Regions from separate parts of the Priestia sp. P1_B12_1 genome, predicted to be linked through region 1. Evidence: riboswitches for the same ligand, from Rfam matches in the RefSeq annotation. Region 1 holds a riboswitch; each other region holds the start of a gene.

Region 1 (10,909 bases):
GTTCACATTTCCCCGGTAATCATCTATTCTCAGACGCTTGTTATATTCATCTAAAAAAAGAGTCATAGCAAAGGTTGGCTGACAAACATTTTCTTGTTTCCCCATTTGTTTGTATCCTCTCCCTTTTTAGCTTAGTCTGCAATACTGCACCAGTCTGCTACAGTGAGAGCAATAATTTCCGCTGCGTCAAGCATCGTTTGAATACAAATATACTCATTCGGAAAGTGGGCCACTTCTGTTACTCCCGGTCCAAAAACAACTGTTGGAATATCCCCTACTTGTGACAGTATCCCTCCGTCCGTTCCCCAAGGAGATGCTTCAATGATCGGCTGATTCTGTTTCACTTGATAAAAAGAGGACGAAAGAGAGGTCATAAGCGGATGCTCCAATTCAATTTCACCGGGAAGCCAGTGGGCCCCAAACCATTCCAAGTCGACAGGGTGCTCAGCAAACCACTCATCACGCTGATGCAAAAGTTCAAGCCAGGATTTCATTTCTGCTCTGACATTTTTCATTTTTTCATGCGGAGCAACTCCTATCCTGCCTTCTAATATTACTTGATCAGCGACTGAAGAAGGCCACGTTCCTCCTTGTATATTTCCGATATTAATCGGCACGGGAATGGGAATTTTATTATAGAGCGGATCGGTAATTCGGCTGTTTCTCTCTTTTTCAAGACCCTCAATATGTTTAAGCACCACAGCTGCTTTTTCAATCGCACTCACGCCTTCATACCGAGTCCCTCCATGTGCTGCTACTCCATGCACGGTGACTCGAAACCACATGGAGCCTTGCTGTTTAGGGAAGATCTTCATGTTGGTTGGTTCTGGAATAATGGCACCATCTGCTTTGTACCCTCTAAGTACACAGGAAAGTGTTCCTGCACCTCCGCTTTCCTCTTCTACTACGCTTTGAAAAATAACATCTCCTTTTAGTGAAATATCTAGCTCTTTCAACGCTTGAATAGCTAAAAGTAATGACACATTTCCTCCTTTCATATCCGTTGCTCCGCGTCCATATAAGTTTCCATCTTTTACAACAGCCGTATAAGGGTCTTCCGTCCACTGTGAAAGATCTCCGGGTGGTACTACATCAATGTGCCCATTCAAAATGATGGATTTCCCTCCACCTTTCCCTTTTAACACGCCTACCACATTTGGACTATCTCGAAAAGTAGAACGATTGGAGGCAAAAGCTTCATGGCTGCGAAGTATTTTTTCATCCGGTTCCCATATATCAATATCTAACTGCAGCTGTCGAAGGCGTTCAATGACAATTGCCTGCGCATGCTTTTCAGAACCTTGTACGCTTGCTTCTTCTACGAAACGCTTGAGTAAACGCACTGCACTTTGACGATGCTCTGTCATCCAGTTATGAATAGATTGCTGTATGTTCATGTAAGGGTCCTCCTTATGGTATCGTAATCAATTGATCACTCAGGCGAACTGTCGCTTCTGTTGAACTCAAAATATCCTCTACGGTATAAGGAGACATTAACTCTGTTAGAAGAAGCGCATCTTTTTCTACTTTAAAAACCGCCCTATCTGTAATAACTAATCCCACGCAGCCCGAAGCAGTCAGAGGTAAAGAGCACGTCTTAACCAGCTTCGGTTCTCCTGTCTTGCTCGTATGATTCATTAGCACAATGACTTTTTTCGCTTTTTGAGCTAATTCCATCGCTCCTCCCATCCCAGGAACTCGCTTACCTGGCACAATCCAATTAGCTAAATCCCCTTTTTCACTCACTTCTAACGCGCCAAGAATGGTCATATCGACGTATCCTTTTCGAATCATCGCGAAGGCTGTAGCACTATCACAGTATGAAGCCCCGTGAACGGTAGTTGTTGGATAGCCTGCTGCATTGCAGACATTCTCATCTTCTTCACCCAAAGGAGGCGAAGATCCTAACCCTAAAATTCCGTTTTCAGCATGAAACATCACATGAACAGCGCTTGGTACATAATTAGGAATAAGAGAAGGAATGCCAATCCCTAAATTAACAATCATGCCGTTTTTGATTTCAGCCGCAGCACGTTTTGCAATACGATGACGAATATCTATTCCCAAACCCATTTCCAATTCACTCCTTTTGAAGGGACAATATAATCCACAAATACACCTGACGTTATCACGTTCTCTGGGTCAATGTCCCCAAGAGGAACGATTTCATCCACTTCAGCAATAGTGATACGACCTGCCATAGCCATTAATGGATTAGTGTTTCGAGCGCTTTTATCATAAAGCAAGTTGCCGAATGGATCTGCTTTTTTTGCATATACAAAAGCTACATCGGCTGTGAGTGGTTTTTCAACTAAAAATGTCTTGCCGTCTACTTCCACTTTTTCTTTTCCAAATTGAATAATGTCATTTTCAATTCCTACATCAATCAGTACTCCTCCGAGTCCAACTCCTCCCGCTCGAATCCGTTCAGCAAGCGTTCCTTGAGGAGAAAACTCAACTTTCAGCTTTTCTTCTGTCATCAGCGTTCCAGCCACTGGGTTCGATCCAATATGAGAAGCGATCAGCTTTTGAATTCTTCCTTGGCTTACCAATTTTCCCGCACCAATATGAGGAAAGCCTGAATCATTACATATCAATGTAAAATTTGATTTTCCGCTTTCAATAAGACCGTCAATGAGAGAAGGCGGGCTGCCTACTCCTCCAAACCCTCCTATCATCAGCGTAGCAGCATGATCCACGTATTCAATCGCTTGTTCCACAGTTGTAATCTTTTGAAATGAGTTTTCGACCTTTGTCACTCATTCCACCTCATTTCCCTGTTTTTCATTTTGCACTTCATGCAATGTTTTCGAAAGCAGATCGACCGCTTCATCAAGTTGACGATGAGTAATCGTAAATGGTGGCGCAATAATAATACCGTCTCCTTCGACTCCGTCTGTTCCTGCTTGCGAAGGATAAAGGAGAAGACCATTTTTTTGGGCTTTACTTATTACGCGCGTTGTCATATTTTCAGAGGATGAAAAAGGCTCCTTCGTTTTTGGATTTTGCACAAGCTCAAGACCAACTAATAAGCCTTTACCACGTATGTCCCCAATGATAGGGTAAAGAAGCTGAAGTTTCTTCAATTTCCCTACTAAATAGTCTCCTTTCAGCGCTGCTTCTTGAACAAGATCATGCTTTTCAATATAGCTTAAAACAGCTATCCCTACAGCGGATGACAGCGGATTAGCGCTTAGCGTATGTCCGCTCATAATTAATTTGGATCCGTTCATAATAGGTTCAATCGTTTTGCTGCTAGCTAACGTAACGGCTATTGGTGTATATCCTGCTCCCACTCCTTTTCCAAGCGTCATAATGTCTGGTTTAACTCCCCAGTGCTCATATGCAAACATCACGCCTGTACGCCCAACTCCCGTCATGACTTCATCCGCAATCCATAACACATCATATTTATCACAAATTTCTCTTATCACTTCATAATAGCCAGGAGGAGGTGTAAGGGCTGCTCCGGCTGCTCCTACAATGGGCTCGGTAATAAAAGCAGCAATATGTTCAGGGCCGGTTCGTTTGATAACTGTTTCCAATTCGTGTGCACAAGCAAGATTACAGGATGGATAGGTTTGATGAAACGGACATCGATAGCAATAAGGAGGCGAAACCGAAGGATAATCTTCAAGCAAAGACGAAAAGCGTTTTCGTCTTCCAACGTGCCCTGACATAGACAGAGCTCCTATTGTAATACCGTGATAGCTCATCCAGCGTGACAAAACCTTTGTTTTGGTTGGCTTTCCTTGCTCTTGAAAATGCTGAATTGCCGTTTTCATAGCCGTTTCAGTCGCTTCTGTCCCGCTGTTAACAAAAAAGCTCCACTGGAAATGATTGCTGCTTAATTCACATAGTTTCTTAGCTAAGGCTTCTGTTGGATCACTTGTAAACTGCGACCGATATACAAACGCAACTTTCTGTGCCTGATCGGTCATCGCATCAATAATTTCTTTTACGCCGTGTCCGATACTTGCTGTAACTGCCCCCGACGAAGCATCTATGTACCTTTTTCCATCTTGGTCGTACAAATAAATTCCTTTTCCATATGAAATAACTGGGTAGTCGTCGTCGAGCAGCGGCTTTATTACATGAGTTTTATTCATTTCCGCACTCTCCTTTCAAACATACACTCTTATTAAACTGTATGCTGAAACGAAGAGTTTCTTGCCAATAAAAAAAGCCCTAGCATATAGCTAGAGCTTTTACGCTTATTAAGCTGATTGCGTTACAGATTTATCGATACGCTTTGCTTCTGACTCAGCCACAATAACGGCACACGCAGCGTCTCCCGTAATATTTACAGATGTACGAAGCATGTCAAGCAAGCGATCAATTCCAATAATCAATCCGATACCTGCTACAGGCAAGCCAACCGAACTCAATACCATTGCTAGCATAATGAGACCAACTCCCGGCACACCTGCTGTACCAATACTAGCAAGCACCGCTGTCAATACAACCGTCACAAGAGCACCCAGCGACAGGTCAACACCGTATACTTGTGCAATAAAAATAGTCGCTACACCTTGCATAATTGCCGTCCCGTCCATGTTAATGGTAGCACCTAACGGCTGAACAAAACTGCTGATGGACTCCGGGACACGAAGGTTTTTTTGAGCCACATTCATTGAAATCGGAAGCGTTGCATTACTGCTTGATGTACTGAATCCAACTGTCATCGCAGGAGCAAAACCTTTAAAAAATTCAATAGGGTTACGTCTCGCCATAAGAGCGACTGATCCTCCATATGTTACAATCGAATGGATAAACAGTGCGAGCACGACTACAATCATGTACAGCCCCATCGCTTTAATTGCCTCCCAGCCTTGACTTCCAACCGCGGTTGCAAGAAGTCCAAATGTTCCGTAAGGAGCAAACTTCATCACTAGATTTACAAGATACATCATCAATTCATTGCCTTGCTCAAGTAAATTGTAAAGCCCTTTTGTTTTATTTCCAAGCATCGTAATACCAAAACCGATAAAGATAGAGAAAACGATAAGTTGAAGCATATTCCCTTCAGCCATCGCTTGGATTGGGTTGACTGGAATCATATTTAAGAATGTCTCTCCAACCGGCGGTGCTTTTTCGGCTTCAAAAGAAGCGTTTTTTGTATCAAAAGATCCAAACGTACCCGGTTTAATTGCATACGCTAAAATTAAACCAATAATAATAGCAACGGTTGTTGTAACTAGGAAGTAGGAAACTGTTTTAGCCCCGATTCTTCCTAGTTTTTTAGGATCTCCTAAACCTGCTACACCTAACGTGATAGAGAAAAACACAATTGGTACAACAAGCATTTTAATTAAGCTTAAGAAAATTTGGCCAAGCGGTGTAAACAAGTACTTGTCCAGCGGAGCAAAAGCACTTGGAGCAAAAGCATTGATCAACACTCCCACAACAGCACCAGCAATCAGCGCGATAATAATCTTTGTCGATAGCTTCATAGATTTACCTCCCGCAAATAAATTATATTAGAATGATTCTAACTACCATACTTATTTTACCATGCATTGAGAGCGATAACACTCAAAATATACAATATATTAAAAATTTTCAGATTAATAGTTTAGGAATATTTTTATCTATACAAAAAACCATGAGAATATCATGGTTTCATAGACCTGTTATTCCCTCACTGAATGCTTACGGAGTTAGCTGTCGGATTCGGGTACGTGAGTTACCCTACTTGATTTATTCAAGATTCACCCCAAGTACACTACGCACAAATATGGGTCCCCCGTTCTCTTATAAAACAAAAGAGATTAAGCAAATAATTTTCTTTAATATTTTTGCATGATAATAATTCTTACTTTAATTAAAATTCATTTTATATGTTTCTGTCAAGTTTTTATTCAAAAATAATGCAGGATTTTATCATAAAAAGTTGAGCATTGTTATATTTCAAAATATTTACATCATATTTCAATAAACCACAAACAGTTATTTAACAAGACTTAAAATCTAATGGATAAAAAATTAATTCAAAAAATAGTTTGTAAAGTGAACTTTCTTTTCATTAAATTACATTCATAAATTTGCATAATTATTCTAATATCCGCGTACTTTACTGCTTTCATAAATATTTTACTCAACAAAAAATAACTCTTTCCAACTGTTGATTTTATCCTTGTATTGCTTGATATAAATTCTCTAAAATTTCACTGAATTTGTTGATAGAAATAAATGGACATTGTCAATTCGCCTTATTCTATTTAATTCTGCTCACGATAGAAATATGGATGCCGTAATACCTTTTAAAAAAGGAGCGAGTAATTATCATATAAAACTATCGGAGTTGGAGGGGTATGGGTATAAGTTCTTTACTTTTTACTTATTCGCTTTCGTTATTTAACACATATAAAAAAAGAGGCCGTGACGGCCTCTTTTTTTATACAGTAACAGGTTCAGAACTTGCTTTGCGATTCTTTAATTTTTCAACAATGTCACGCGCTACCCACACACCGCACGCACTTGCCTGCGCGAGTCCTCGCGTAATACCAGCTCCGTCTCCTCCCACGTATAAACCGGAAATTTCAGTTTCAAACTTATCATTTAACTTCGGACGGGCTGAGTAAAATTTCGCTTCCACACCGTAAAACAGCGTATGTTCAGATGCTAACCCAGGCGTTACATGATCCAGTGCTTCTGTCATTTCAATTAAGCTTTTCATCGTATTGTAAGGAAGCACTAAGCCTAAGTCACCCGGTACAGCTTCTTTTAACGTTGGTTCTAAAAAGCCCTCTTTAATTCGAGTCGCTGTTGAACGACGGCCCTTTAAAATATCTCCATACTTTTGAACAACTAAGCCCCCGTTTGACAGCATATTAGCTAATCTTGATACTTCGTGCGCATATTCGTTCGGCTGATCAAATGGATCCGAAAATTTATGAGAAACAAGCAGCGCAAAGTTCGTATTTTGACTTCCAAGCTTCGGATCTTTGTATGCGTGTCCATTTGCTAACATAATACCTGAATGATTCTCTACTACCACATGTCCTGAAGGATTGCTGCAAAACGTTCTAACTCTTGTACCTACGGACGTATTGTAAATGAATTTCCCTTCGTACAAGTGCTTGTTGATTTCTTCCATAACAACGTTGGATGTTTCTACTCGAACGCCGATGTCCACTTGATTGTTAATCATTTTTAAACGACGTTTTTTTAGTAAGTCGCTCATCCACTTCGAGCCGTCTCGACCTGGTGAAACCACCACTTTATCAGCCGTAATTCTTTCACCATTTTTCAATTCAATACCGCGCACGATATGCTGACCATCTTCTTTTTCTGTTATTAAATCGGCTACTTCCGTTTTATACTGCATATCAATTTTTTCTTTTAAATATTCATAAATGCTTTTTAAAATTTCTAAATTTTGCTCTGTTCCTAAATGACGCACTTGGGCACGCAATAGCTTTAATCCTGCTGCGTATCCGCGTTTTTCAATTTCACGAACTTTATCAGTTAACGGATCCGTAATCGTATCGGTTGCTCCGTGTTTTAAATTAATTTCATCCACGTATTTAATTAAATCTACCACCTGTGATTCAGACAGATAATCCGTCATCCAGCCTCCAAATTCACTTGTGATATTAAATTTTCCATCTGAATATGCGCCGGCTCCACCGAAACCATTTGTGATAGAACAAGCAGGCAAACAGCCAGCAAACTCTTTTTTGCCAACCGCAGGCGGACATTTTTCAATTTTTTTCTGAAGAATCGGACAATTACGTCGATAGATATCGTGTCCTTTATCGATTAATAAAATAGTTGCTTCCGGTAATTTTAACGTTAACTCATAGCAAGTAAAAATCCCAGCGGGTCCTGCCCCTACCACAATAACATCATAATTTGAGTTCATTGTACATTCTCCCATCATCTTTTTTCTTCGGGTAAAAGATAAAAGTTATTGACCGAATTTTCTTTTTTTATTATCATTCGGTTATTTTCTAGCCATTTGATAATATATCAAAAACAAACCCTTTAGTCAACAATATACACGAACATTAAAATAAAAAAATAAAAAAACATTCGTTTTTATTTCAATCAAATAAAAACCAGTGAACGAATAGCAAGCGCTATGAAATGTTCACTGGTTCTTTAATATACGGAAGAGCAATTTCTACTTTTGTTCCTACTCCTACTTTACTCGCAAATGAAATATGCCCTTGATGCTGTTCGATTATTCGGTAGCTAATCATTAACCCTAGCCCCGTTCCTGTTTGTTTCGTAGAATAAAACGGTTCACCTAGCCGGGCTAAAGATTGCTCATCAATTCCACAGCCTTCATCCTCGATAATGACCATGCCGTATTCATTTCTTTTCTCAACGGTGACTTTAACTGTACCTTTGCTCATTGACTCAAGCGCATTTTGAATTAAATTAATAAAAACTTGTTTAAGCGCATTTTCTTCACAAAAGATTGTAATCTCATCACTAATTTCATTAATAATACGACAGTTTTTATAATTGGCGTGTGTATCTAATAGTAATGTCACGTGACGGATGATTTGATTGAGACTTTTTGGGTGGTATGAATTTTCAATTTTAGGCTTGGCCAGCGTTAAAAATTCTTGAATAATGGATTCGACGCGATTCAATTCTTCAAGCATAATATCATTGTATTCTTCATTATACTGTTTTGATGCTTTTAACAGCTGAATAAACCCTTTAATCGCCGTCATTGGATTACGAATTTCATGTGCTACTCCTGCCGCTAACTTGCTCACCATTGTAAGCTTTTCAGATTTGCTTGCCATTTCATCATATTTTTTTCGATCCGTTACGTCGCGAATAATATACTGAATGGCATCCTGTCCTTCAAACTTAATTTTGGTTGCCGAAGATTCAATAATGACGACTCCTTTTTTAGTCAATAGTTTCACATCAACACGCGGCCTCACCGACATTCCGTTCATTAGCTGAACCATTCGTTCTTTTACGATTTCTAAATGTTCGGGATGAATAAAATGAAGCCAAGGACGCCCGATATACTCTTCTTTTTTCTCGCCGCCAAGAAGTTTAACACCAGCGGGATTCAAATATTGAATTCTGCCTTCTCTTGTTACAATAAATGCATCTTGGCTTTGCTGGACAAACTGCTTATATTGCTTCATTTTCCGAATGACTTCCTCTTGCTTTTCAATACTTGAGGAAAACTCTTTCCACTGAACAACTAAGAGCGGAATATCCCCTTCCGTGCGCTGAATATGGATGTGCATCGGAAACTGCTGATCTACTTTTTTCTTAAGTAAAACAACTTCTTCCTCTTGCTTTCTTAACGGTTCCACTTCATGCTTTTCAATAAAAAAGCGATTTGGCTCTTCAAATACATTACAGGAAAGAAGTCGTTCCTCCGTCGTTTTAAAAAGGTGGCAGCACGCTTCATTTAAAATTTGGATATCTCCATCCATATTCATTACGAGCATTGGTGTAAATGACATTGAAAATAGCTGTTGAAATACTTTTTCCTTTTCCATATATTCACCTTCGCTTATTGAGTTACTAGCTATAGTATAATATGGTAAATGTTGATTTGGCAAAATTTTTTTATTATTTAAACAATTTATATGTAAGTTTGTCCTTTTCCATCTGTTATAAAAAGCTCGCACATGCGAGCAAATGAGGCCTAATCAGCAAAAACAAGTACAGCCAATGATGATTAATAAAATAAATAGCACAACAATTAATGCAAATGACTGGCCCGTTCCACAATGATGATAACCGCCAATTGGATAGCTAATTGGATAATGGCAAGTATCATACAGGTGGTGATAGCCTCCGTGATGGCATGGGTCGTAACAATCGTAGTTATACATAGCAATCTCTCCTCTTGTTTTTTTCATTTCGTACACTGTACTTTATATGCGTTAGTTGATTGTCCTGTATGTGCATTCGCCCATTTTTCACTTTCTCTTACGCCATATTCGCCTTTTAGGCTGCAGCGTATACGAAAACAACAAAAGTAAAATACTTCCCATCACCAGTAACGTAGTAAAATTTTTCATAAACTCAATAATGACCCCTATATAGGGGAGATGGTATGCGTAGCTTCCAATCACTTTAAAAGAAGCAGGCAAAGAATCTCTTTGAGCTGTAACCAGTACATCAAGCTCTTGATTATGGGCCAGTACAAGTTCATTTTTTGAAGAAGATGATTCGTCTCTAAAGACAACTATATCTCCGCGATGCAGGTGGTGATAATCCGTTTCTTGAACGGTCACGGTGAAACCAAATAGGCTTGGAACTGTACTAACAAATACAAATGTAAAGCAAATTGCATAAAGAACAAGTACATATCGAAACGCGGAAAACATACATTTATTGATCATAGGTAATCAGCTCAATTCGCTCGGTTACTTTATTTAGCACGGGGGTAATGTGATTAAATGAAGTAGAGCGCTCTGTAAATTGAATTAAAAGTAGCAGCAGTAAAAAACTTAACATAATTAACCGTAGCATCCGAGCATAAAAATCGCGCATGCTCTCACTCCTTTTTCCTATACTAAATTCGGTCGTACAATAAGCCTTCAGTCAATAATTTGATTCAGTATATGCACATAGAGGGCATTTGGCTCATTGTTTCTTCTTGGAGGTCTCGGGAGTGATCAGTGATCGGCATAAATTATGAGTTTGAGCATATGTTTGGTTACGTATGGAAATGTTTTTATACTCCGACAATAAGGGAGCTGAACATATGGCTAATTATTCCTTTGATCAATATATTAAAAAAGCAATGAAATACGATTTTCTAGCTAACTACTATAAGTATAGTGATCCATCTAAGCATATTCATTATTATCAAAAGCATTTGTACTATATCCAGCAGGCCATCTTAACTTCTTCTGAAAATACGAATCTGCGCGTAAATCCGCCGCAAATTCGTATACTTCACGCTTCTCCA
Region 2 (10,909 bases), on a different contig from region 1:
GAAGAAGATATAAATGAAGTGCGCGCTATATTAAAAAATAAATCTCACGTATATGTAGCAGAAAAAGAGATGTTTGTCTTATTAAAAGAAGGCGTTCCAGCTGCACACTACCCTCCAATTATGACAGCTAAAAATGCACGTAAGCTCATTCCACATGATGCGAGAAGAAGTCATGTGTACGTAACGGTCAGTGAATCACCTTACTGGAACGAACGAATTAATTTCAGGGAGCAGTTACGCTCGAACGAACGTGCTAGAAAAAAATATGAAGGTATGAAATACGAGCTTTCAAAACGACTGTGGAACGATATTTCTACCTATGAGTACAAAAAAGAGGAATTCATTCAGCGCAGTCTATAAAAAACGTCATTTCAATTGAAATGACGTTTTTTTAATTAATTATCTTGTAAAACAATGGTCTCAAGCTTGTCAGCAGTATTTACTGCGAGAACCGTATAGTTTTTACCACTTTGAAGATTTGTTCCAGGAAGACTTAGTATTTCTTTTCCATCTGCCGTGGAAACAGATAGATCATACGAACCCGGATTTACTACTTGATAACCTGAAATGCTTTTAAAAGACAGATCTTTAAATAAAGGAGCAGCACCTTTAGGACCTACGTTTACCGCAGGAGCATCAGGAGATAAATGAGCAACACGTAAGCTTGCTTTTCCATCCATTCCTTGCTTATTATTCGTGAAAGCCTGCAGTTCAAGGTTTTCTGCTTTATTTACAGCGGCCACTGTATACGATTTTCCACCGTCTACAACAAGGGTAGCTTCGATGATGGAATCTTTTGTTCCTTTTGTCTTTGCTTCGTATACTTCTACTTTATGAGAACCGGCTGCCAAAGGCAAAGAGTTGGCGACATCTTTAAACTTTGCTCCTTCTACTAAAGCTTTGTCATCCACAAAAATGTCTACAGCCGGAGCATCCGGTGAAGCATGAACGATGCGAACTTCTGCATTTTGAGCTGTTCGCTCATCTGCAGCAGGAGGTGTTTCAGCGGCAAATACTAACATGCGGCTAAGCGCCAAGAAGGCAATCACTGCTGCTATTACGAATAGTCGTTTCATCAAGTATCACTCCTTTTTTAGTATACACAGCTTTATGTAAAGAGAAGGACTGTGCAGTTGTTAGCGTATACTAAATAAAATCAACTATTCGTTTGTTTGTTAATTTTTGATGTGTTTACTGAGATTTCTGACGAAAAAATCGAAGAATAGCCAAAATATTGTACAGAGCTGTTAAGAGCCATGTCAGTAAAAAGCCTAGGCCAAGCCCAATATTGGCATCTATATACGTATGCGTGAAGTCATCATATACGACGTAAGAAAGAGGAGCAATCGACAGTAAAAATAGAAGAAAAAACAAAAGCGTTTTCCATTTGTTTAAAGTGAAGGTTAAACAAAAGAAAAGGAAAGCAGCGAACAATAGAAGAGCGTCTCGAATAGCCCAAGGTAAAACGCCGATATGTGGATTAGCGAGAAGAAAAGTCGGAATAATTGAAAGGAGGAAAAGGAGAGAAAGTAAAGTCACGTGAAGAGTGTGCTTTTTTGTAAAAGCCGGCACCAATAAAAACGCTGCGGTTGCGCTTAAAAGAAAATTACAAATTAAAATAAACTCCATATCAACACCTCATTTATTGAGTATTACTTTTAGTCTATTCAGCATGCTGTTAAAGTAGATAAAAAAAGCTGCGATGTTCATCGCAGCTTTTGGTTATTCGAATTTAAATCCTTGTTTTTCAAGCATAGCTCGAACTTCTGGGTAATAAATGGTTTTATAAATAGCTGATACAGTTTGTGACCAGTTGCGGTCATCAGCACCGTTTGTTCTCTTTTTCATATACTCTGCCATTTCAGCATCATAGTCTTGAATCAAGGGCTTTAAGTCGTGATTATAGCTTTCACGATGGTGCACAGCAGCTTGTGGCAATCGAGGTTTTTTCGCAGAATGATCTGCCGAATGTCCAACCACAAGACCGCTTACTGGGAATACGTATTCCGGTAAATCGAGCAGTTCAATGACTTCTAGCGGCTTTCTGCGAATTCCTCCGATTGGGACTGTACCTAAACCGAGTGATTCTGCTGCAACTGTTGCGGCTTCTAAAGAAATTCCAGCATCAGTTGCTCCGACTAAGATTGATTCAAGTCCATCGGTTACGCCAAGAGGGGCATCGTTAAGTTCAGCTGCAATCTTAGCACGATTAAAATCTGCACAAAAGATTAAAAATAGAGGAGCTTGGTCGATCCACGCTTGGTTGCCGGCAAGCTCTGAAAGTTTTTTCTTCTTTTCTTTATCTTGGACGCTAATAATAGTCACTTGCTGTCCATTAATAGAAGAAGCGGCTGACTGAGCAGATTGAATAATCGTATCTAAATGCTCGTCACTTACTGCTTCGTCTGTATACTGACGGATAGAACGATGATCTTGAATTGTACGAATTGCTTCATTCATGATGCGTCATCCTTTCAAAGAAGTTATGATTAACCTTGTAATGTTTTTACATCTAAAGGTGCTACAAGTACGCCAGTTTGAGCAAATGCTACAAAACTTTGGAAGTGAGCTGATTTATTGTGTGCTTGAATTGCTTCTTCGCTTTTCCACTCTTCAATCATCATAAATGTGTTAGGTGTAAAAGCATCTTCAAATAGTTGATAGTTGCTGTTTCCTTCTTCTTGTAAAGAATGCTTAATTAGTTCTTGTACGTTTTCTAAAAATTCTTCTCTTTTTGCTGGGTTAACTTTCATTGAAGCTTGTAAATGAATCATGGGTGATTCCTCCTTTAATAATGATGGTGCTTTATATTATTTGTTTTGTTTTTAATCTTTCATTCAATTTATGATTAAAATGAAGATAAGTTCGAATATCATCGAACAATGAAACTATAACACCGATTAAATAACAGTGCAAGGAATTTAGTTCGAAAGTTATCGAACATTGATACACAAAAGAAGCTGTGTTATATTTTAAGCATGAGAAAACCTTATCAACCACCGAAATCTGAAATTAAATTAACGCCTATTTTACACGCGTTGAGTGATCCTAACCGGCTGCGAATTGTACAGTGTTTAGCGACAAGAAAGGAGCAGACCTGTTCGTATTATCAAAAATTAAATGTATCAAAATCAACGCTATCACATCATATTAAAGTACTTCGCGAAGCTGGAATTATCAAACTACGTATAGAAGGTACGCAGCACTATTATTCCTTGCGTTTAGAAGAACTTGAGGAATTGTTCCCAGGTCTGCTTCCTTCCATTATAAATATAGATGAGCAGTTATTTTAAAAGCTGAACAATGTTTTGTTCAGCTTTTTTGTTCAAAATAAATGTGTCCATGCAGGCTGCATCCGGGATTAAAAGAAGAACGACAGTGAGGGCAAGTCGAGTTACAGGTTAAATATTCATGAATGGATAGCTCATGTTTACATACTCCGCAAAGAATAGCTTTTTCATTAAACATAGCTTTTGGCCACCTTTTAATATCATGATCAGCATGTCCGTTATGACATTGATAGCATGGATAATATGTATTACAGCAATAAAATTTTATTGCAATAATATCTTTATCCGTACGGTAGTGCATGCAGCGCGTTTCGGAATCCACCGTATCACCTTTTACTATAGGTGCAGATTTGTTCATTATCATCACTCCCTATGAAAAGTATAGCATGCTTTTATACGCCTTATCATACATATGTAAAAAGAAAAATGCTATAATAAAACCATCGTTTTACATGTCAGATTGCATGCTAAAAAGATCAGATAAAAATTGATGTCAAAACAGATCCATTAAGTGAAGTAAAGAGAGGAAGAAAAAATGAGTAAGCAAGTTATCGTTTTTACCGGAGGCGGAACAGCTGGACACGTAACACCAAACATTGCCATTATGAAAGAATTAGACAGTGAAAAATGGGATATCCATTATGTCGGTTCTCACAATGGTATTGAGAAAGAATTAATTACAAAATTAAACGTTCCATATCATGCGATTTCAAGCGGGAAGCTGCGTCGATACGTAGATATGGAAAATGTAAAAGATGTATTTCGGGTAGCAAAAGGAGTTGGCGATGCACGTCGCGTGCTGAAAAAGTTAAAGCCTTCTCTTGTGTTTTCAAAAGGCGGTTTTGTCACAGTCCCTGTTGTAATGGCTGCTAAATCGCTAAACATTCCCGTGTTCATTCATGAAAGTGATTTAACACCGGGACTGGCAAATAAAATTGCGCAGAAATTTGCCACTAAAATTTTCACTTCTTTTGATGAAGCGGCAAACTATTTTCCAAAAGAAAAAGTGCAGGTTGTTGGTTCACCTATTCGAAAAGAATTATTTAGCGGAAGCGCAGCGAACGGGGAAAGCTGGCTTCGCTTTTATGATAAGCGCCCAATTTTAACCATTATGGGCGGAAGTTTAGGAGCACGTCGCATCAATGAGATTGTTCGAGAGTCCTTGCCTGAACTGCAAAAGAAATTTCAAATTGTACACCTGTGCGGAAAAGGCAATGTTGATACAAGCCTTGAAAAAGAGTCGGGCTACCGTCAGTTAGAATATGTAAATGAACAGCTTCCAGATGTTCTAGCGGCGACTGATTATGTGATTACACGCGGCGGATCAAATGCTATCTTTGAGTTTTTAGCCCTTCATAAACCCATGATGATTATTCCTTTGTCAAAAGCACAAAGCCGAGGAGATCAAATTTTAAATGCACAGTCCTTTAAGAAAAAAGGCTACTGTATGGTTGTGGAAGAAGAACAGTTAACAAAAGAAGTGTTTTTGCGTGAAGTAAATGAGCTTCAGCAGCAGGCAAGTACGATGAAGCGTACAATGCGTGAAGCAACAAAAACGGATGCCATTTCAATTCTTGTAAATGAAATTGAGAAAATGAGCTAAAAAAAGCGTTCTTATCTCCTCGATAAGAACGCTTTTTTTCTTTGGGTTTATTATTTTAAAATAATGAATAAACAGCAAAAAATAAAGCTTTTAAAATTTCAAAAAATGTTGTTGACAGTAAATTTTAACAGGAGTAAGATTACTCTCATGAAACGTTCCACAGTGAAACGCTGAGTCTTTCCTGAAAGAGAGGGAAAGAGCGGAGGACCCAATTACTAGGGGTGAATCTCATAATTGAGTAGGGTTACTTTCTTGACCCGAACCCGTCAGCTAACTTCGTAAGCGTTAAGAGAGAGGATGGTGTAATCGTGGCCGTTTTCTATAAAAGCGGATAGCGCGTTCCTTTCAAAATATAGGCGAAAGGAGCGTTAACATGCATTTATCTAAGCAAATGATTCAAATGATTGAATATCGTGCAATATGTGATCAGCAATCTTTTGATCTAGCAAACCGCTATTTGTCTATGTTAGCTAATCAAAGTATTAAACGCAGCAGTAAAAACCATAATTAAGTCTAAAAATTAAATAACAAATATACGCTTAATCAATTATGAGCGGGGGACCCAATATTTTGTACGTATGTACTAGGGGTGAATCTCTTAACTGAGTAGGGTTACTTCCATAACCCGAATCCGACAGCTAACTCCGTAAGCGTTTTGGGAGTGAAAAAATTCGTGTCGATCACGGCTTATTTGTCGTGCATTAAACCGCGGAAGAGGACTCTCTTCTGCGGTTTTTTTATGGAAAAATAGGAGAGCAGCTTATGTCTGCACCGTAAAGAGGATATAGTAGGGCTTTTAAAACGAGATCAACAATACGTTAGGAATAATCAAAGATAACCTTTCGCTGCTAGCTCACTTGGGCGTGATGCTTTACGCACGGTAACAGTCACTACGCTTAATCATTGGTGGTAAGAAACAGTTAGGAGGGAGCAACTTGGATATAATCATGCTGGGAACGCTTGTCATATTAACAGCTGCTATGTACGGAATTATTTGCTGGTCGTCTCGTGTAGTAGACGAAAGAGAGGAGAAGTGAACGTGTCGTTCATTTTGCTAGGTATTTCAGTTCTCGTTTTAATTTATTTAGTATATGTACTGTTAAATCCAGAACAATTTTAATAAGCGGAGGAATTAAACGTGGGGATTTTTCTACTATCAGTTGCGCTGCTGCTTGTTTTTGTAGCGCTTATTGCAAAGCCCGTAGGTATTTATATAGCGAATGTGTTTTCAAACGATAAAAACACTAGCTTGGTAGGAAAGATAGAATCGGTGATGTTTAAAGCGGCAGGAATTAAAGGGCATAATCAGACGTGGAAGCAATATGCAATTGCTCTCGTTTTAGCGAATACGTTTATGATTTTTGTGGTGTATCTTATCTTCCGGTTTCAAGGAGTACTGCCGCTTAACCCAAGCCACATCAAAGGAATGGATCCGGCCCTTGCTTTTAACACGGCCATTAGTTTTATGACAAATACGAACTTGCAGCATTACAGCGGTGAATCAGGTTTGTCCTATTTCTCGCAGATGGCAGCCGTTGTATTTATGATGTTTGCTGCACCAGCAACGGCACTTGCAGTAGCAATCGCGTTTATTCGCGGGTTGGCAGGGAAGGAAATAGGAAACTTTTTTGTTGATTTTGTGAAATCAATTACGCGTGTTTTACTTCCTATCGCTTTTATAACCGGCATTTTATTTATGATTTCAGGTGTCCCTCAAACGTTAAGCGGAACGGTGACTGCCCATACATTAGAAGGGGCAACACAGCAAATAGCAAGGGGACCAGTTGCTTCTTTTCTTTCAATTAAAGAGCTAGGCAACAACGGAGGGGGATTTTTTGGTGTTAATTCAGCCCATCCATTTGAAAATCCTAACGCGTTGAGCAATGTATTACAAATTGTCCTTATGCTTTTATTGCCAACAGCACTTCCTTTTACGTACGGAAAAATGATCGGACAGCGTAAGCAAGGCCGCATCTTGTTTGTAGCGATGAGTATGCTGTTTATCGTTATTTTAAGCACAGCGTTTGTAACAGAGTGGGGCGGCAATCCAAGACTTGATGCTTTTCATCTAAATGAAGCGAGCGGTTATATGGAAGGCAAAGAAGTTCGTTTTGGTGTCGGTATGTCGACGCTTTACGCCATCGTGACGACAGCAAGTGAAACAGGTGCGGTCAACACCATGCACGATACCCTTACACCTCTTACCGGGTTGTTAACGCTTGGAAATATGATGTTAAATACCGTATTTGGCGGTGTCGGAGCAGGATTTATGAATGTCATGATGTACGTCATCATCGCCGTATTTTTATCAGGTTTAATGGTTGGAAGAACACCAGAATACGTAGGTAAAAAAATTGAAGGAAAAGAAATGAAGCTCATCGCCGTGACGCTTATTCTGCAGCCGCTGCTAATTTTAGGAGGAACAGCCGTAGCGCTAACTACTCATTTAGGAATAGAAGGTATATCAAACCCAGGCTTTCACGGGTTAAGCCAGGCACTGTATGAATTTACATCATCAGCAGCAAACAATGGCTCTGGTTTTGAAGGACTCGGTGACGCAACTCCGTTTTGGAACATTTCTACGGGAATTGTTATGTATATTGGACGCTACTTCGGACTAATTACGATGCTGGCGGTATCGAGCTCACTAGCATCTAAGCAGCTTGTTCCTGAAACACCTGGGACATTTAAAACGGATACGTCTTTATTTAGCGGCATTTTAATTGGAACTACCGTTATTGTAGGGGCACTTACGTTTTTCCCAGTGCTTGTACTTGGGCCGGTTGCTGAGTATTTGACACTGTAATCAAGAAAGCGGAGGATTATAATGAATAAACGGAATTTTACGAATAATCTTGAATTGGATCGTAACAGTCACATTCAAGGTGCTGTAGATAAACAAACTTCATCGATTTTTATTCAATCAGTAAAGCAGGCTTTTATCAAGCTAAGTCCAAGAACGATGATAAAAAACCCTATCATGTTCGTAGTAGAAATCGGGTTTGTTATTACGCTTTTTTTAGCTGTTGTTCCAGATCTTTTCGGAGAAAGTACAGTAAGCGCAGGCTTTAATATTGCCGTATCTCTCGTGTTATTTTTCACAATTGTTTTTGCTAATTTTGCAGAGGCATTAGCAGAAGGTCGAGGAAAAGCACAGGCAAACTCATTAAAGCAATCGAAAGGTGATATTACAGCTAATAAACTTCAAAACGGGCAAATGATACAAGTTTCGGCATCGCACCTAAAAAAAGGAGATATCGTCGTCGTTTCACAAGGCGAAATGATTCCTGGAGATGGAGAAATCATTAAAGGACTGGCATCTGTTGATGAATCGGCCATTACCGGTGAATCGGCACCTGTTTTGAAAGAAGCAGGCGGGGACTTTAACTCTGTAACTGGAGGTACAAGAGTTGTCAGCGATGAAATTACAGTTAAAATTACGTGTGAGCAAGGTGAATCATTTTTAGATAAAATGATTTCGCTTGTTGAAGGAGCAGAGCGTCAAAAAACGCCAAATGAAATTGCGCTAAATACGGTTTTAACAAGTTTGACGATTATTTTCTTACTAGTTGTTGTGACGCTTCCTGTATTTACAAACTACTTACATTTTCAACTGGACACGGCTATTTTAATTTCACTGCTCGTTTGCCTCATTCCTACGACAATTGGAGGATTATTATCGGCCATTGGAATTGCTGGGATGGACCGAGTTACGCAGTTTAACGTGATCGCTATGTCAGGAAAAGCAGTAGAAGCAGCTGGTGACATTAACACAATCATTTTAGATAAAACCGGCACCATTACGTTTGGAAACCGAATGGCTCATCAATTAACGACTGTAGAAGGCACAGACGAACGTGAACTTTACAAATGGGCGTTTGTTTCTTCTCTTTATGACGAAACACCAGAAGGACGCTCAGTTGTTGATTTTATTCAAAACCGCATGGGGGTAGAAGATCTTAAAAAAACCGAAGGGACGTTTGTTGAATTCAAAGCTGAAACGCGAATGAGCGGCATTGACTTACAGAATGTATCTGTACGAAAAGGGGCAGTGGACGCCGTCACGGCATGGGTAGAGTCAAATGGCGGGATGGTTCCCTCTGATTTGCAGCAAAAAGCAAACGAAATTGCAGGAGCTGGTGGCACGCCGCTTGCCGTCGCCGCTGATGATAAAATTTACGGCTTGATTTATTTAAAAGACACGGTAAAACCAGGAATGAAAGAACGCTTTGAGGAACTTCGTAAAATGGGCATTAAAACAGTCATGTGTACAGGAGATAATCCGCTAACCGCAGCAACCATTGCAAAAGAAGCGGGAGTAGATGAATTTATTGCGGAATGCAAGCCAGAAGACAAGATTCAAGTGATTAAATACGAACAGCAGCAGGGAAAGCTAGTTGCCATGACAGGTGACGGGACAAACGATGCCCCTGCACTTGCTCAAGCTGATGTTGGCTTAGCAATGAACAGCGGAACCTCAGCTGCTAAAGAAGCAGCAAATATGGTGGACTTGGATTCCGATCCCACAAAAATCATTGAAGTCGTTTCGATTGGAAAACAGCTATTAATGACAAGGGGTGCCTTAACTACATTCAGTATCGCAAACGATATTGCGAAATATTTTGCCATTATTCCAGCGATGTTTACCTTGGCGATTCCGCAAATGGAGGCTCTTAACGTAATGAAGCTGAATTCACCTCTATCTGCCGTATTGTCAGCGCTTATTTTTAATGCGGTCATTATCCCGCTGTTAATTCCCTTAGCCATGAAGGGAATTGCGTATAAGCCGATGAGTTCTAACGCCCTATTGCGAAAAAATTTGTTCATTTACGGGTTAGGCGGGGTGTTGGTTCCATTCATTGGGATTAAAGCAATTGACTTACTACTTTCATTTGTAATGTAGAGGAGAAGAAACGATGATACAAACAGAACGAACGGGAAGCATTATTGTTCGCTTAACAATTATGATGATAATTCTTTGTGGTCTTATTTATCCTGTTGTGATGACAGGTATTGCTCAAACAGCTATTCCAAGTAAAGCAAACGGCAGCTTAATCTATTCAAACAACCACCAAGTTATCGGTTCTAAGCTCATTGGACAGCAGTTTACAAGCAATGAATTTTTCCATGGCAGAGTCTCTAGTATCGATTATAACGGGGCAGGATCTGGGTCGTTGAATTTAGCACCTTCAAATAAAGATCTTACGAATCGTATCGAGAAATCCGTAGCGGCGTGGAAAAAAGAAAACGAGGTGCCAAAAGAAGGAATTCCAGTTGATGCCGTCACAAATTCGGCTTCTGGACTCGATCCTGACATTACGCCACAAGCTGCATATGCACAAGTAGAACGAGTGGCAAAAGCGGCGCACATTAAAACCAACATGCTAAAAGAGCTGATCAAAGAACACACTCAGCAAGGAGCTTTTGGTGAAAAACGAGTAAATGTAGTAGAGCTAAATTTAGCTGTTCAACGAGAGCGCTAATTACATGCACTCGCTTCATGTATTGAAGCGAGTGTGCTAAAGGAGTACAAACAATGAAAGAAAAAGAAGCTCATCCATACTTTCGAAGAAAAACTCCGGAAGAACTATTGCGTGAACTTCATGATCAGAAGCGAGGAAAGCTTAAACTTTACATCGGTGCCGCGCCGGGAGTAGGAAAGACGTATAAAATGCTTCAAGATGCGCACGATTTAGTCAAAGAAGGCATAGATGTCGTAGTTGGATATATAGAAGCACACGGCAGGCACGAGACTAAAGAGATGATCGGAAATCTAGAAGTAATCGAAAGAGAAACCGTTTTTTATAAAGGAAAAGAATTGAAAGAGCTTGATTTGCTGGCGATTGTAAGAAGGCGCCCAAAAGTTGTAATTATCGATGAACTTGCTCATACAAATGTTCCGACAAGCCGTCATAAAAAACGTTTTGAAGATGTTTCTTACCTGCTCAACCAAGGCATTTCAGTCATGTCAGCAATGAATATTCAGCATATGGAAAGCGTACATGATCTCGTATAT
Region 3 (10,909 bases), 120 kb from region 1:
GGTGTGGTGATTGTTTAGGTCATTTGGAAAAATGTGCTGTGATTTGACTACTCGTGAGACGCTGCAAAGTACTGCTTTTTCACTCATTGAAAACACTCCTTCAAACTGTTTATATGGTTTAATGTATGTTGACTACTTGTTCTTATGTATACAAGTTATAGAGAGCCCTTTCGTAAAAAGCTCTTCAAAAGCTTCTATATGGTAAAATAGAACAAATATGAAAGAGAGGATGAGAGCATGAACTTAACTCAATTTTCTAGAAGAAAATATACAGATTCCCCTACACCTTTAGAAAAGCTATCGGTTTTATCTCAGCAGTTAAATGGACCTTCAATTTATATGAAGCGAGATGATATGCTTGGACTGACAGGGGGCGGAAATAAGACGCGCAAGCTTGAATATTTAGTAGCTGATGCAAAGGCGCAAGGAGCAGACGTGCTTGTAACGTGCGGTGCGATACAATCCAATCACTGTCGTTTGACGCTCGCTGCGGCTGTAAAAGAACAAATGAAATGCGTGCTCGTATTAGAAGAAGGGGAAAATAAAGCAAGTGATCAGCCGACAGGGAACTATTTTCTTTATCATTTATTAGGCGCTCATGACATGCGGTTTGTCGCTGAAGGTTCTGATTTGACAGCCGAAATGAAAACAGTAGAGCGAGAGCTAATTGAAAAAGGTCATAAACCGTATTTAATTCCAGTAGGAGGTTCGAATGTTATCGGTGCAACCGGATACGCTGCCTGTGCACAAGAGCTGCTTATGCAAAGCTATGAGCAGCAAATAAAGCTTAGCCACGTGGTTTGCACAAGCGGCAGCGGAGGCATGCACGCAGGATTAGTGGCAGGCTTTCAAGGTCTTCAAAGTGACGTATCCGTTATTGGAATGAATGTTAGTCGTGCTAAAGAAGAACAAGAAGTAAAAGTTGCTAAGCTGACGAGTGAACTTTATGATCATTTACATAGTAAAACGCCTTTTAAAGAAGAAGAGATTGTGTGTATGGATGAATACGTAGGTCCAGGGTATGCTGTTCCGACAGAAGAGATGGTGGAAGCAGTCAAACTTGTGGCCAGTACGGAAGGGATTTTATTGGATCCTGTGTATACGGGAAAAGCGATGGCTGGTCTGATTGATTTAATTCGAAAAGGTTACTTTAATAAGGATGAAAATGTGGTGTTCGTCCACTCAGGCGGTTCACCGGCTCTTTATGCCTATACCTCAATTTTTTCATAAAAAAGCAAGGGATTCGGCTCCCTTGCTTTTTTAGTTTATATAGGAATAGTAAGTGAAAACGTTACTCCAGTGTCTGTATTTTCAGCCGTAATCGCTCCATCGTGCATCGTAACAATACGCTTTACGATACTTAAGCCGATACCGAATTCACCGTTTGCTCCTTTTTTAAACGGTTCAAACAAGTGTTGAAGCACGCTTTGATCAATGGGCAGACCATCGTTGCTGATTGTACATTGAACGTTCGTTTGGTGTTTAGCAAGTGAAAGTGAAACCTTCGTCTCGGCATAGCGCAGCTGGTTGTCGAGTACATTTTCAAGAACTTTTGTCCACAGCTCTTTGTCTCCTTTAATCGTTGCGTTTGCGTCGTCAAATTCCCACTGTATTTCAGGGCGCCTCCACCGCAAGCGATCCACTACTTCATGAAGTAGTGCAGTAAAATCAAAGTCATCTTGTGCAAGCTGATGAGTGGACATATAGTCAAGCTTGGTTAAGTAAAGCAAATCGCGGATTTTTTTCTCGAGATTTTTGGATTCATCTTCAATAACTTTTACCGTTTGCGATAAATCACCTTTTGGATAAATGCCGTCTTGAATCGACTGAGCGTAGCTTTGAATCACCATAACCGGTGTTTTTAAATCATGTGAAATATTTTGAAGCAGCGTTTGCTGTGCTTCATCTTTAGATACGAGCCTTTTGCGCATTTGCTCGATGGACGCGCCTAGCTTGCCAATTTCATCTGAACGGTTCACTGTAACGGGCTCATGCCAATTTTGTTCGGCAATTTTTTTCACATCTTTTTCAAGCGATACAAGCGGCTTGCTTAAATATCTTGATAGCCAAATAGATGGAAGCCAGCTGAATAGAAATACAATTGAAATTACAAGAAGCAGCTGTTTAAACAGAGTAGAAGTGAGCGCGTTGCGATACGTATCCCACGAAAATGAAAGTAAAAAAGCAGGCTGTCCGTTTACACTTACTTTTCGTATTACATAAAAAAGCGTCCGGTTGCCAAGATCTTTTTCATAGCGAGCGACGATTTTTCGCTGATTGATTGCATCTTCCTGTGCTTTTCTCAAAAAGTCTTGAGGCAACACCCGTGATGAAAAATAAGAGATATCCGCATGTTCAGGCAATAAAATATGATCCACGGTTCGATTGCCAAGTGTTGGTTCACTGTCTTCATTGCTAAAGTAGTATTCACCTGAGCGGCTTGGCAGGCCGTATTCTTTTAAAATATGCTGTTCATTTTCAATAGTGGTATAAATTTCATTCGTGAAAAACTGCCTGAGCGTCGTTGGGAATAAAATAGCGAGCAAAATTGAAATAAGCAGTAAAATACCGGAGATGACGAGCCAAATTTGAAATGCAAGCGACTTGTTTTTCATGCTTTCATCATCCGGTATCCATATCCGTAAATCGTTTCAATTCGTGCTTGCGGCATTTTTTTACGCACGCGCCTTACTAAATCATCCACCACTCGGTCTGTGCCAAAATAATCTTCTCCCCAAATGAGATTCAGCAGCTGCTCCCGTGAAAAAGCCTGTCCAAGGTCTTTTGAGATAGTGACAAGAAAATCAAATTCTTTAGACGTTAAATCAATTGGCTTTCCATCTTCACTGACTGTACGGGTATGTAAATCGATCTCATAAGGAGTCAGCGTAATGGTATCGGTTTTCTTTTGATTGGAACCATATACGCGGTTTAGCAGTTTGTTTGCTCGAATAACTAGTTCACGAGGCAAAAAAGGCTTTGATAAATAGTCGTCGCTGCCCATTTCAAGCCCAAGAACCCGGTCAATATCGGCATCGCGGGCTGAGATAAAAATAACAGGCACTTGCGGCGTTTGCTGCTTGATTTCGCGAATGAGCTGATACCCGTCAATGTCAGGCAGCATAATATCTAAAATCCACAGATGCGGAGGAGTTGCAATCATTTCTTTGGCTTCCGTGCCGTTAAAAAATGAGCGAACGTCCCAGCCTTCTTTTTGAAGGTAAAGGGTTAAAACTTCGTTTAAATTTTGTTCATCCTCTACTAAATATAGTGTAAAGCTCAAATTTGACACCTTCCTCTGAATATATGAAAATTAAGGTAAATAAAGCATATTGCGCCATCCATGCGCGTGTCTTTAAAGGTCTATGTACCCGCTATTATACTACGTGTTTGCTGTTATAAAGAAATTTTTCACAATTTCACACATTGTTTTGATACTTATCCCAAACTTTTATTTTATAGTATAGATAACATAAAATTTGCTACGTTAAAAGGAGTGTTTTTCATGGATCCACGTGATTATGAAAGAGAGCAAGAACGAAAAGAAGAATACGAAAATCGCCAGCAGCGCTACGATCAGTATCAGCCTGCGTCATCATCACAGCCTCCAAGAAGACGCTTATTTCCAGTGATTGCATCTTCTATCGCCGGAGCAGTACTTGGAGGAGGAATTGTGTTATACGGTGCTCCCCAGCTGGGGTTAATGGATTCAGCTGATACGCAAACAGCGAATCAAACAACGCAGACTCAAACGGCAACAACAACGAGCACAACGCCTCGAACAGTAAGCACAACCGTCAATCAGTCAGATCTTGTTTCAGTTGTAAATAAAGTATCAGCTGCTGTTGTAGGCGTGAACAATATTCAGCAGCAAACAAATCCATTTTCTGGAGATACCCAAACGCAAGAAGCAGGAACGGGTTCCGGTGTTATTTTCAAAAAAGAAAATGGAAAAGCATACGTTGTGACCAATAACCACGTTATTGACGGCGCAAGCGAAGTAGAAGTGTCACTTTCAAATGGACAAAAAGAAAAAGCTAAAATTGTCGGAGCTGACGCGCTAACGGATTTAGCGGTGCTTGAGATGTCTGACAAAAATGTTGAACAAGTGGCGAAGTTCGGGAAATCATCGGATTTAGTAGCGGGTGAAACGGTGCTTGCAATCGGAAATCCTCTTGGTGAACAATTTTCTCGTACGGTCACACAAGGTATTGTGAGCGCAGCAAAACGCTCTGTCCCTATTTCAGAAAATTGGAACGTAGATGCAATTCAAACGGATGCGGCGATTAATCCAGGAAACAGCGGCGGTGCACTTATCAATTCTTCCGGTGAAGTAGTCGGCATCAACAGTATGAAAATTTCAGAAGACAATGTAGAAGGCATCGGCTTTGCTCTTCCAAGTGATGAAGTGCAGCCGACGATTGAACAGCTGATGAAAAACGGAAAAATAACGCGTCCATATATGGGGGTAGGTCTTCAAGATGTAGGTCAGCTTTCAGCTGCAACAAAACAAAACCAGCTAGGCCTAACAAGCGATACGTCTGAAGGAGTTGTCGTAACGACGGTTGAACCATTCTCTTCTGCTTCTGATGCAGGTTTACAATCAAAAGACGTGATTGTTGCCATCGATGGAAATGAAGTCAAAACATCCAGTGATTTACGTCAATATCTATACACAAAACGTAAAGTAGGAGACACAGTGAAATTAGACGTGTATCGAAATGGAAAAAAACAAACCATTTCTCTAAAGCTTTCAGAGCAGCAGGATAACAATGGATGAGTTCAACACCGTTAAAGCTGCTGCTAGCAGTATTAACAGCGTTCGGATTTTTAACCGGCTGCGGAGGGAAGCATTCAAATACGATGTTTCCTTCTGTAGAAATTAGTCAGCTATCTTCTACCAAAGAACTGGCAGCATATGGGGGAGGCAAGGTGACAGGAGCTGAATTCAACCGTTTTTTAGCCGTTGAAGGGTTCTTGAATCCAGACGCTCCGTTAAATGATACAAGCTACCGCAAAGAGTTATTGCGGCAGCTTGTTATGCAAAAAATCTTAATTTCGCATCTAAAGACAAGCGATGAAGTACAAACACAAGTCGAGGATATGTGGAAGCAAATTAAACGCTCATATGACGAGGATACAAGAAAACAAGGTTATGAAGTGTTAAATATTCGTTCCAGTGATGTAACCAACCAGCTAACGAATCAGTTTAAATTAGAAGAATATTTCCGTAAACAAATTACGTCTGATGAACTAACTGCTTACTATAAACGTATTGAAAACGATCTAACGCGCGTATCTTTTACGCAGCTGGCTTTTTCCACTTTACATGATGCCGATGCCGCTGCGGCTGAACTGCAAAAGGGAACATCGCTTCAGGACGTTCAAAAAAAATATGCTGAATTCCAGACAGTGAGCAAAATAGAGAATGCTGATAATCTAAAGCTTTCAAGTCTATCTCCTTCTTTTATAGATGTGTTAAAAAAACAGCACATCGGAGAGAGTAGTGAGCCCATTAAAATGGGTAAAGTCTATTACATTCTCATTTTAAAACAAAAAGATAAAAAAACGGAATTAGAAGTCAAAGAAGAAATGATGAAAGAACTTGTTTTGAATCATATCAACCGGTATATCCAGGATGAACTGCCAAGGTTTCACGTGACTTTCAACCTTAGGTAGTTCCCTTTTATATAGATTGATTGTTTTCAAAAAACAAGCAGGTAAAAGAGCTTTCTATTAATAGAGAGCTCTTTTACATTTTTAAGTAGACAGAAATGTCGGCACCTGTTAAAATGAAGTTGTAAAACTTTCATTATTCGGAAAATTTATACCCTCCAGCTTTGGAGGGTTATTTTTTATGCTGTTGGACGAATAAAAAGAGCTTGGGACAAAAGTAGTTTAGTGGAAAGAAGATCCGAACGATTCATCGTTCGGATTTTTTCGTTACGTTTCAATCACTTTTCATCTTTTAAATGACTCAATAATGCAGGAGCCATCTCTACGTGAGAAAGGGCGATGTGTGAAATCGTTTTGGCATAAGGTGTAATTTCGTTAATAAATTGTTCGAGTATGTGCAGGTGAGGAAGCTGAAGCTTTGTAATAAAGCAGGCTTGCCCGGCGATGCGTTCACAGAATAAAGCGTAGGGATACTGAGAAATAAATCGTTTAAAACGCTCGTGCTCTCCGTTTTTCATCGTTACTTCAATAAAACACGACACGGGCAAATGCAGCTTTTCATAATCAATATCAATCGTATACCCTTTTATAACGCCAAAGCTCTCTAGCTGCCTTACTCGCTCTGCCACCGAAGGAGGAGACAAATTAATTTGTTTTCCTAGCTCTCGTAAGGAAAGGCGGCTGTTTTGCTGCAGCGCCTGCAAAATCGATAAATCAATTTCATCAATTTTCAATTGAAAACCTTCTTTCTCATTAACGTTTCATTTGATTAGTAATAGTCGATAAGATGTTTTATATGTAATCTAAAATTCCCATTTTTCTTACTATAATAATTAAAAAGGAGTGAGTGAAAAATGGCAAGAGTTTTGTTAGCAAACGAAGAGGGAACAAATTTTGAAAAAGCATTGAATTTAATTCCGCATGTAAAAAGACTGTATGATGAGCTTTACAACACGCTTTGGAACAGCGATATAGTAGAAAAAGAGACTAAGGAAAAAATAAGGCTTTATCTAGCAGGTGTTAACGGCTGTGAGACGTGTATGAGCATGTCATATGTAGGCGATGAGACGCTTAATCAAAAAGTGTTAAGAGAAAAAGAGCTGGAAAAAAAAGATCGACTGCTGTTTCGATTTATTGATGTATACCGAGTGCGTCCAAGGGAGTTGACCGATGCTGATATGGATCAATTAAAGAAATTTTACAGTGATATACAGCTGTTAGAGCTTTTGGCTGTTATTAATTTATTTGATCAATTTCACAAAATGATTGTCAGTTTAGATTTATATGATTTTTGCAGCTTGCAGCGCAAGTGAGGTCTTTGCTAAAAATATCTTGACAGACAAAATTCACAGGAGTAAGATAGCTTTCGTGAAGTGAAACGTATCATGAATCGAATCGATTATTCTAAAAAATAGATCATAGATATTTGAATAAAAATCGCTTAATCCATTACGGAGCGGAGGACCCATTATTTACGCACATATTGTGCTCTGGGGTGAATCCTTAAAAAGGTAGGGTTACTCTTAAAACCCGAACCCGACAGCTAACTTCGCAAGCGTTTTGAGGGGGAAGAGTGTGAAAAAACACAGGAGCCTTCCTGTGTTTTTTTGCGCTTTTTTTAAGAAAAATATGTAATTTTTTAGAAAAAGTATAAGCTAAGAGAACACACAGCAGTTGAAGAAAGGAATAAATACATTATGAAAAAACAGTTTGCTGTATTGGGATTAGGTCGTTTTGGAGGCAGTTTGGTTGAAGAGTTTGCTAATCTGGATGTGGATGTGCTCGCTATTGACCGCAATCAGGAGGTAGTAAATAAATTTAGCAATTCAGCTACATATGTTGTGCAAGCAAACGCGATTGATGAAGCTAGCTTAAAGGGGCTAGGTATCCGCAATGTTGATCATGCTCTTATTTCGTTTGGGGATGATATCGAAGCAAGCGTTCTCGCAACGATGCTTTTAAAAGATATGGGCGTTAAGCAAGTATGGGTAAAAGCAGTGAATATGTATCATCAAAAAGTGCTGGAGAAAATAGGAGCAGACAAAGTCATTCATCCTGAGCGTGATATTGCTAAACGTATTGCTCATCACGTAGTGTCAGAAAAAATCATTGATTACATTGAATTATCAAAGGATTATAGTATTGTCGAAATTGTCGCCTCTAAGAAACTTCATAATAAAACGCTGTTTGATTTAAACATTCGTGCCAAGTACGGCTGCAACATTATCGGCTTTCAGCGAAAAGACGGGGAAATGGTGATTTCGCCTACCGCGCATGAAATAATTGAACAAGGAGATATGCTGATTGTTATCGGACATAACCGCGATTTGAACCGTTTTGAAGAAGAAGGAGTTTAACTCATGAAAAAACAAATCATTAAACTCACCCCTCCGCAGCTGCTTGTCTCCATTTTTGGCGGAGGAATTATTATGGGTGCTCTTCTATTGATGATGCCTTTTTCTACTACTGAGCCAATCCGATGGGTAGACGCCCTTTTTACATCTACTTCCGCTATGACAGTGACCGGCTTAGCCGTCGTAGATACAGGTACACGTTTTACCGTCATCGGTCAAACGATCATTATGCTGTTAATTCAAATAGGCGGTCTTGGCATTATGTCATTTGCCGTGTTGATTTTTATGATGCTAGGTAAAAAAATTGGATTTAAAGAGCGTATGCTCGTTCAGCAGGCATTAAATCAAACAAGCGTCGGCGGAGTTGTCCTGCTAGTTAAAAGGCTGTTTATCTTTTCATTTTTAATTGAGTTTATTGCACTTATCTTTTTAGCGATACGCTGGGTTCCGGAATTCGGATGGTCTAAGGGGCTGTTCTTTAGCTTGTTTCATTCAATTTCAGCTTTTAATAACGCAGGGTTTGGACTACTGTCTGATAACTTAGTACAGTATGTTGGAGATCCTATTATTAACATAACGATTTCTTTTTTGTTCATCATTGGCGGGTTAGGGTTTACCGTTCTTGCTGATATGTGGGTGAAAAAATCGTATAAAAAACTAACGTTGCATTCAAAAATTATGATTATCAGCACGTTTGCGATTAATGTGATTGCCATGCTTTTTATTTTTTTCTTAGAGTACAGCAATTCGCATACGCTCGGAAATTTATCATTAGGAGACAAAGTATGGGCTTCTTATTTTCAAGCGGTAACGACAAGAACCGCTGGATTTAATACAATTGATTTAGCTCACCTGCATGATGCAACGGTCTTTTTAATGGTCTTATTAATGTTTATTGGTGCAGGAAGTGCGTCAACAGGAGGCGGTATTAAACTAACAACGTTTGTGGTGATTGTTTTTTCTGTATGGGCATTTTTACGAAGCCGGGAAGATATTGTGCTGTTAAAGAGACGACTTCTTCCTCTTCACGTGTTTAAGGCACTAGCCATCACGATGATTTCAATTATGTTTGTATTTGGGGCCATTTTCCTGTTAAATATTTCGGAAAACCTTCCGTTTGTAAAAATTATGTTTGAAGTTGTTTCAGCGTTTGGAACAGTAGGTTTATCAATGGGAGCAACTCCTGAACTTTCGTACTTTGGACGCGTAATTATTATCTTTATCATGTTTTTAGGAAAAGTGGGGCCATTAACGCTTGCGTTTTCATTATCTAAGCAAAAGCGCGAAGCTGTTCGTTATCCAAATGAAGATATAATGCTAGGGTAGAAAAATCGCCTTCGATAAGGCGATTTTTTTATATTATTTATACGTTCAAGACATATAAGAGGTTACGCACAAAACAGTTGCGATGAATAAAAAGAAGGCAAAGACAAGAACAATGGGCAATTTGGAATGTCGGCGCATTAAAGGTCCCCCTTTTTTATAGTAGAAAATCTCTTACTATATATAACGAAAGAAATAAAAATATGATTCACTTTTTTTGGCGAAATTTGAAGGTTTTTCTCATTGGAAAAATCCGCACCCCTGTCCTAAACATTTTGCCAAGCTGTTGCATACACTAAAAGCAGATAATAGGAAGTGAGGGATGGTACGTGGGAAAACAAAATTTTGCGTTAATCGTTGTGTTATTTGTTTTACTTGTTATTGTAGGTGCGTCTGGCTTTCGCTTTTAAACGTTAACTTTATTTACGCATAGCTCCCGTCAAAAAGGGCATACTAGGCGGAAGTAAAAACCAAAAATTTCTTCAATATTGCCGAACAATGAGTTCCTCTACTCATTCATCTAATCGGTATGTAGCCATGCGAAAGCATGGTTTTTTTTGAAATAGGAGAGGATGAATGATGTTCATCCCCTCTAGAAATTAGTAGTAGCAAGAACACCCTACGATTACTAATAGAATAAATAAAACAACGATAAATGAAAAACCAAAACCGCCTTTTGCGCCCATATGTGTAACCTCCTTTAGTAAAAGTCTCTATATCCTATGTACTAATTGGGTTAAGTGATTGAGAAATTTGCCTATTTTTTAACGGTAACGATCTTTTGAGAAGAATGAAGAACACTTACTTTTTTCATTTGTGCAGAAATCCTTTATGATAAAGAGGAAAAGGAGGGCAAAGTGGTGGGAATACATGTAGAATACGTCATGAATCAGCTAGAAGAGGGAAAGTGGAGAGAGGTCAAACGCGAAATTCAACAAGAAATGAAGAAAAAACCTCAAGCATCTGATTTGTACTGTTACTTAGCGGTTTGTTTAGCAAAGCAAATCGAAGAATCAATTATCTTTGAAAAAATGGTATTAAATTTAGAAATGGACCGAGCTCTTCATCAGGCACTAACATTAAATCCATCTTCAAGCTTGGCGCACTTCGTTCGAGGAATAAAATACCGGGAAACTCCGCTTATGTTTGGAGGGAATTACGAAAAATCGCTGTCTTATTTGCAGCGGGCGCAAGATCTTGGTTTTGAAGGGATTATGCTGCCGCTCGAACTCGCCAAAACCTATATTCAATTAAAAGAAATGGAAAAAGCGAAAGAACAAATCGCCTATGCCCGAGAAATCAATCCTACTCACGGAGATATTAAAAAAGTCGAAAACATGCTGCAAACAGGACGGTGAATCAAAAGTCCTGTTTTATTTTTGGTTTTGAGGAAACATATGCTGATTTTCATAAAGAATTGCTTTTTATATAACAATAAGAATATTTATAAAAATTTTAAGAAATGCATGTAAGTCCAACGACTTCTTAACTGCTAGATTTTCTACATTATTAGAGCGTTCAGTCTACATAATTCCAAAAATAGTAAGAAACTATCA

The links. Region 1 has a riboswitch for cyclic di-AMP ahead of AC1D0Y_RS01345 (dicarboxylate/amino acid:cation symporter). Riboswitches for the same ligand answer to the same signal wherever they lie in the genome.
Region 2: it holds a riboswitch for cyclic di-AMP, as region 1 does, so the genes downstream of both, kdpF (K(+)-transporting ATPase subunit F) here and AC1D0Y_RS01345 (dicarboxylate/amino acid:cation symporter) in region 1, are expected to answer to the same signal.
Region 3: it holds a riboswitch for cyclic di-AMP, as region 1 does, so the genes downstream of both, AC1D0Y_RS00670 (potassium channel family protein) here and AC1D0Y_RS01345 (dicarboxylate/amino acid:cation symporter) in region 1, are expected to answer to the same signal.

The regions. Positions count from the first base shown of each region.
Region 1 covers NZ_JBFTZR010000001.1:238,550-249,458, forward strand. Annotated here, with positions in the region: gene ablB (putative beta-lysine N-acetyltransferase) at 1-105, opposite strand, end outside; gene AC1D0Y_RS01325 (peptidase) at 132-1,397, opposite strand; gene AC1D0Y_RS01330 (3-oxoacid CoA-transferase subunit B) at 1,411-2,073, opposite strand; gene AC1D0Y_RS01335 (CoA transferase subunit A) at 2,058-2,759, opposite strand; gene AC1D0Y_RS01340 (aspartate aminotransferase family protein) at 2,760-4,109, opposite strand; gene AC1D0Y_RS01345 (dicarboxylate/amino acid:cation symporter) at 4,218-5,453, opposite strand; cyclic di-AMP (ydaO/yuaA leader) riboswitch at 5,634-5,788, opposite strand; gene AC1D0Y_RS01350 (NAD(P)/FAD-dependent oxidoreductase) at 6,398-7,867, opposite strand; gene AC1D0Y_RS01355 (ATP-binding protein) at 8,085-9,485, opposite strand; gene AC1D0Y_RS01360 (YjcZ family sporulation protein) at 9,639-9,824, opposite strand; gene AC1D0Y_RS01365 (hypothetical protein) at 9,912-10,337, opposite strand; gene AC1D0Y_RS01370 (hypothetical protein) at 10,327-10,488, opposite strand; gene AC1D0Y_RS01375 (DUF4397 domain-containing protein) at 10,703-10,909, shown strand, end outside.
Region 2 covers NZ_JBFTZR010000006.1:100,707-111,615, forward strand. Annotated here, with positions in the region: gene AC1D0Y_RS19660 (GrpB family protein) at 1-360, shown strand, start outside; gene AC1D0Y_RS19665 (DUF4397 domain-containing protein) at 396-1,076, opposite strand; gene AC1D0Y_RS19670 (hypothetical protein) at 1,192-1,629, opposite strand; gene nfsA (oxygen-insensitive NADPH nitroreductase) at 1,723-2,460, opposite strand; gene AC1D0Y_RS19680 (putative quinol monooxygenase) at 2,490-2,774, opposite strand; gene AC1D0Y_RS19685 (ArsR/SmtB family transcription factor) at 2,979-3,293, shown strand; gene AC1D0Y_RS19690 (CHY zinc finger protein) at 3,313-3,648, opposite strand; gene AC1D0Y_RS19695 (undecaprenyldiphospho-muramoylpentapeptide beta-N-acetylglucosaminyltransferase) at 3,826-4,893, shown strand; cyclic di-AMP (ydaO/yuaA leader) riboswitch at 5,052-5,194, shown strand; gene AC1D0Y_RS19700 (hypothetical protein) at 5,267-5,404, shown strand; cyclic di-AMP (ydaO/yuaA leader) riboswitch at 5,420-5,562, shown strand; gene kdpF (K(+)-transporting ATPase subunit F) at 5,933-6,013, shown strand; gene kdpA (potassium-transporting ATPase subunit KdpA) at 6,038-7,699, shown strand; gene kdpB (potassium-transporting ATPase subunit KdpB) at 7,721-9,796, shown strand; gene kdpC (potassium-transporting ATPase subunit KdpC) at 9,810-10,376, shown strand; partial or broken gene kdpDN (KdpD-like non-kinase potassium sensor) at 10,430-10,909, shown strand, end outside.
Region 3 covers NZ_JBFTZR010000001.1:113,927-124,835, reverse strand. Annotated here, with positions in the region: gene AC1D0Y_RS00710 (acyl-CoA thioesterase) at 1-87, opposite strand, end outside; gene cuyA (D-cysteate sulfo-lyase) at 238-1,230, shown strand; gene AC1D0Y_RS00700 (sensor histidine kinase) at 1,266-2,615, opposite strand; gene AC1D0Y_RS00695 (response regulator transcription factor) at 2,612-3,283, opposite strand; gene AC1D0Y_RS00690 (S1C family serine protease) at 3,506-4,780, shown strand; gene AC1D0Y_RS00685 (peptidyl-prolyl cis-trans isomerase) at 4,777-5,679, shown strand; gene AC1D0Y_RS00680 (Lrp/AsnC family transcriptional regulator) at 5,955-6,410, opposite strand; gene AC1D0Y_RS00675 (carboxymuconolactone decarboxylase family protein) at 6,531-6,989, shown strand; cyclic di-AMP (ydaO/yuaA leader) riboswitch at 7,105-7,249, shown strand; gene AC1D0Y_RS00670 (potassium channel family protein) at 7,374-8,033, shown strand; gene AC1D0Y_RS00665 (TrkH family potassium uptake protein) at 8,037-9,356, shown strand; gene AC1D0Y_RS00660 (YjcZ family sporulation protein) at 9,683-9,763, shown strand; gene AC1D0Y_RS00655 (YjcZ family sporulation protein) at 9,953-10,039, opposite strand; gene AC1D0Y_RS00650 (tetratricopeptide repeat protein) at 10,214-10,711, shown strand.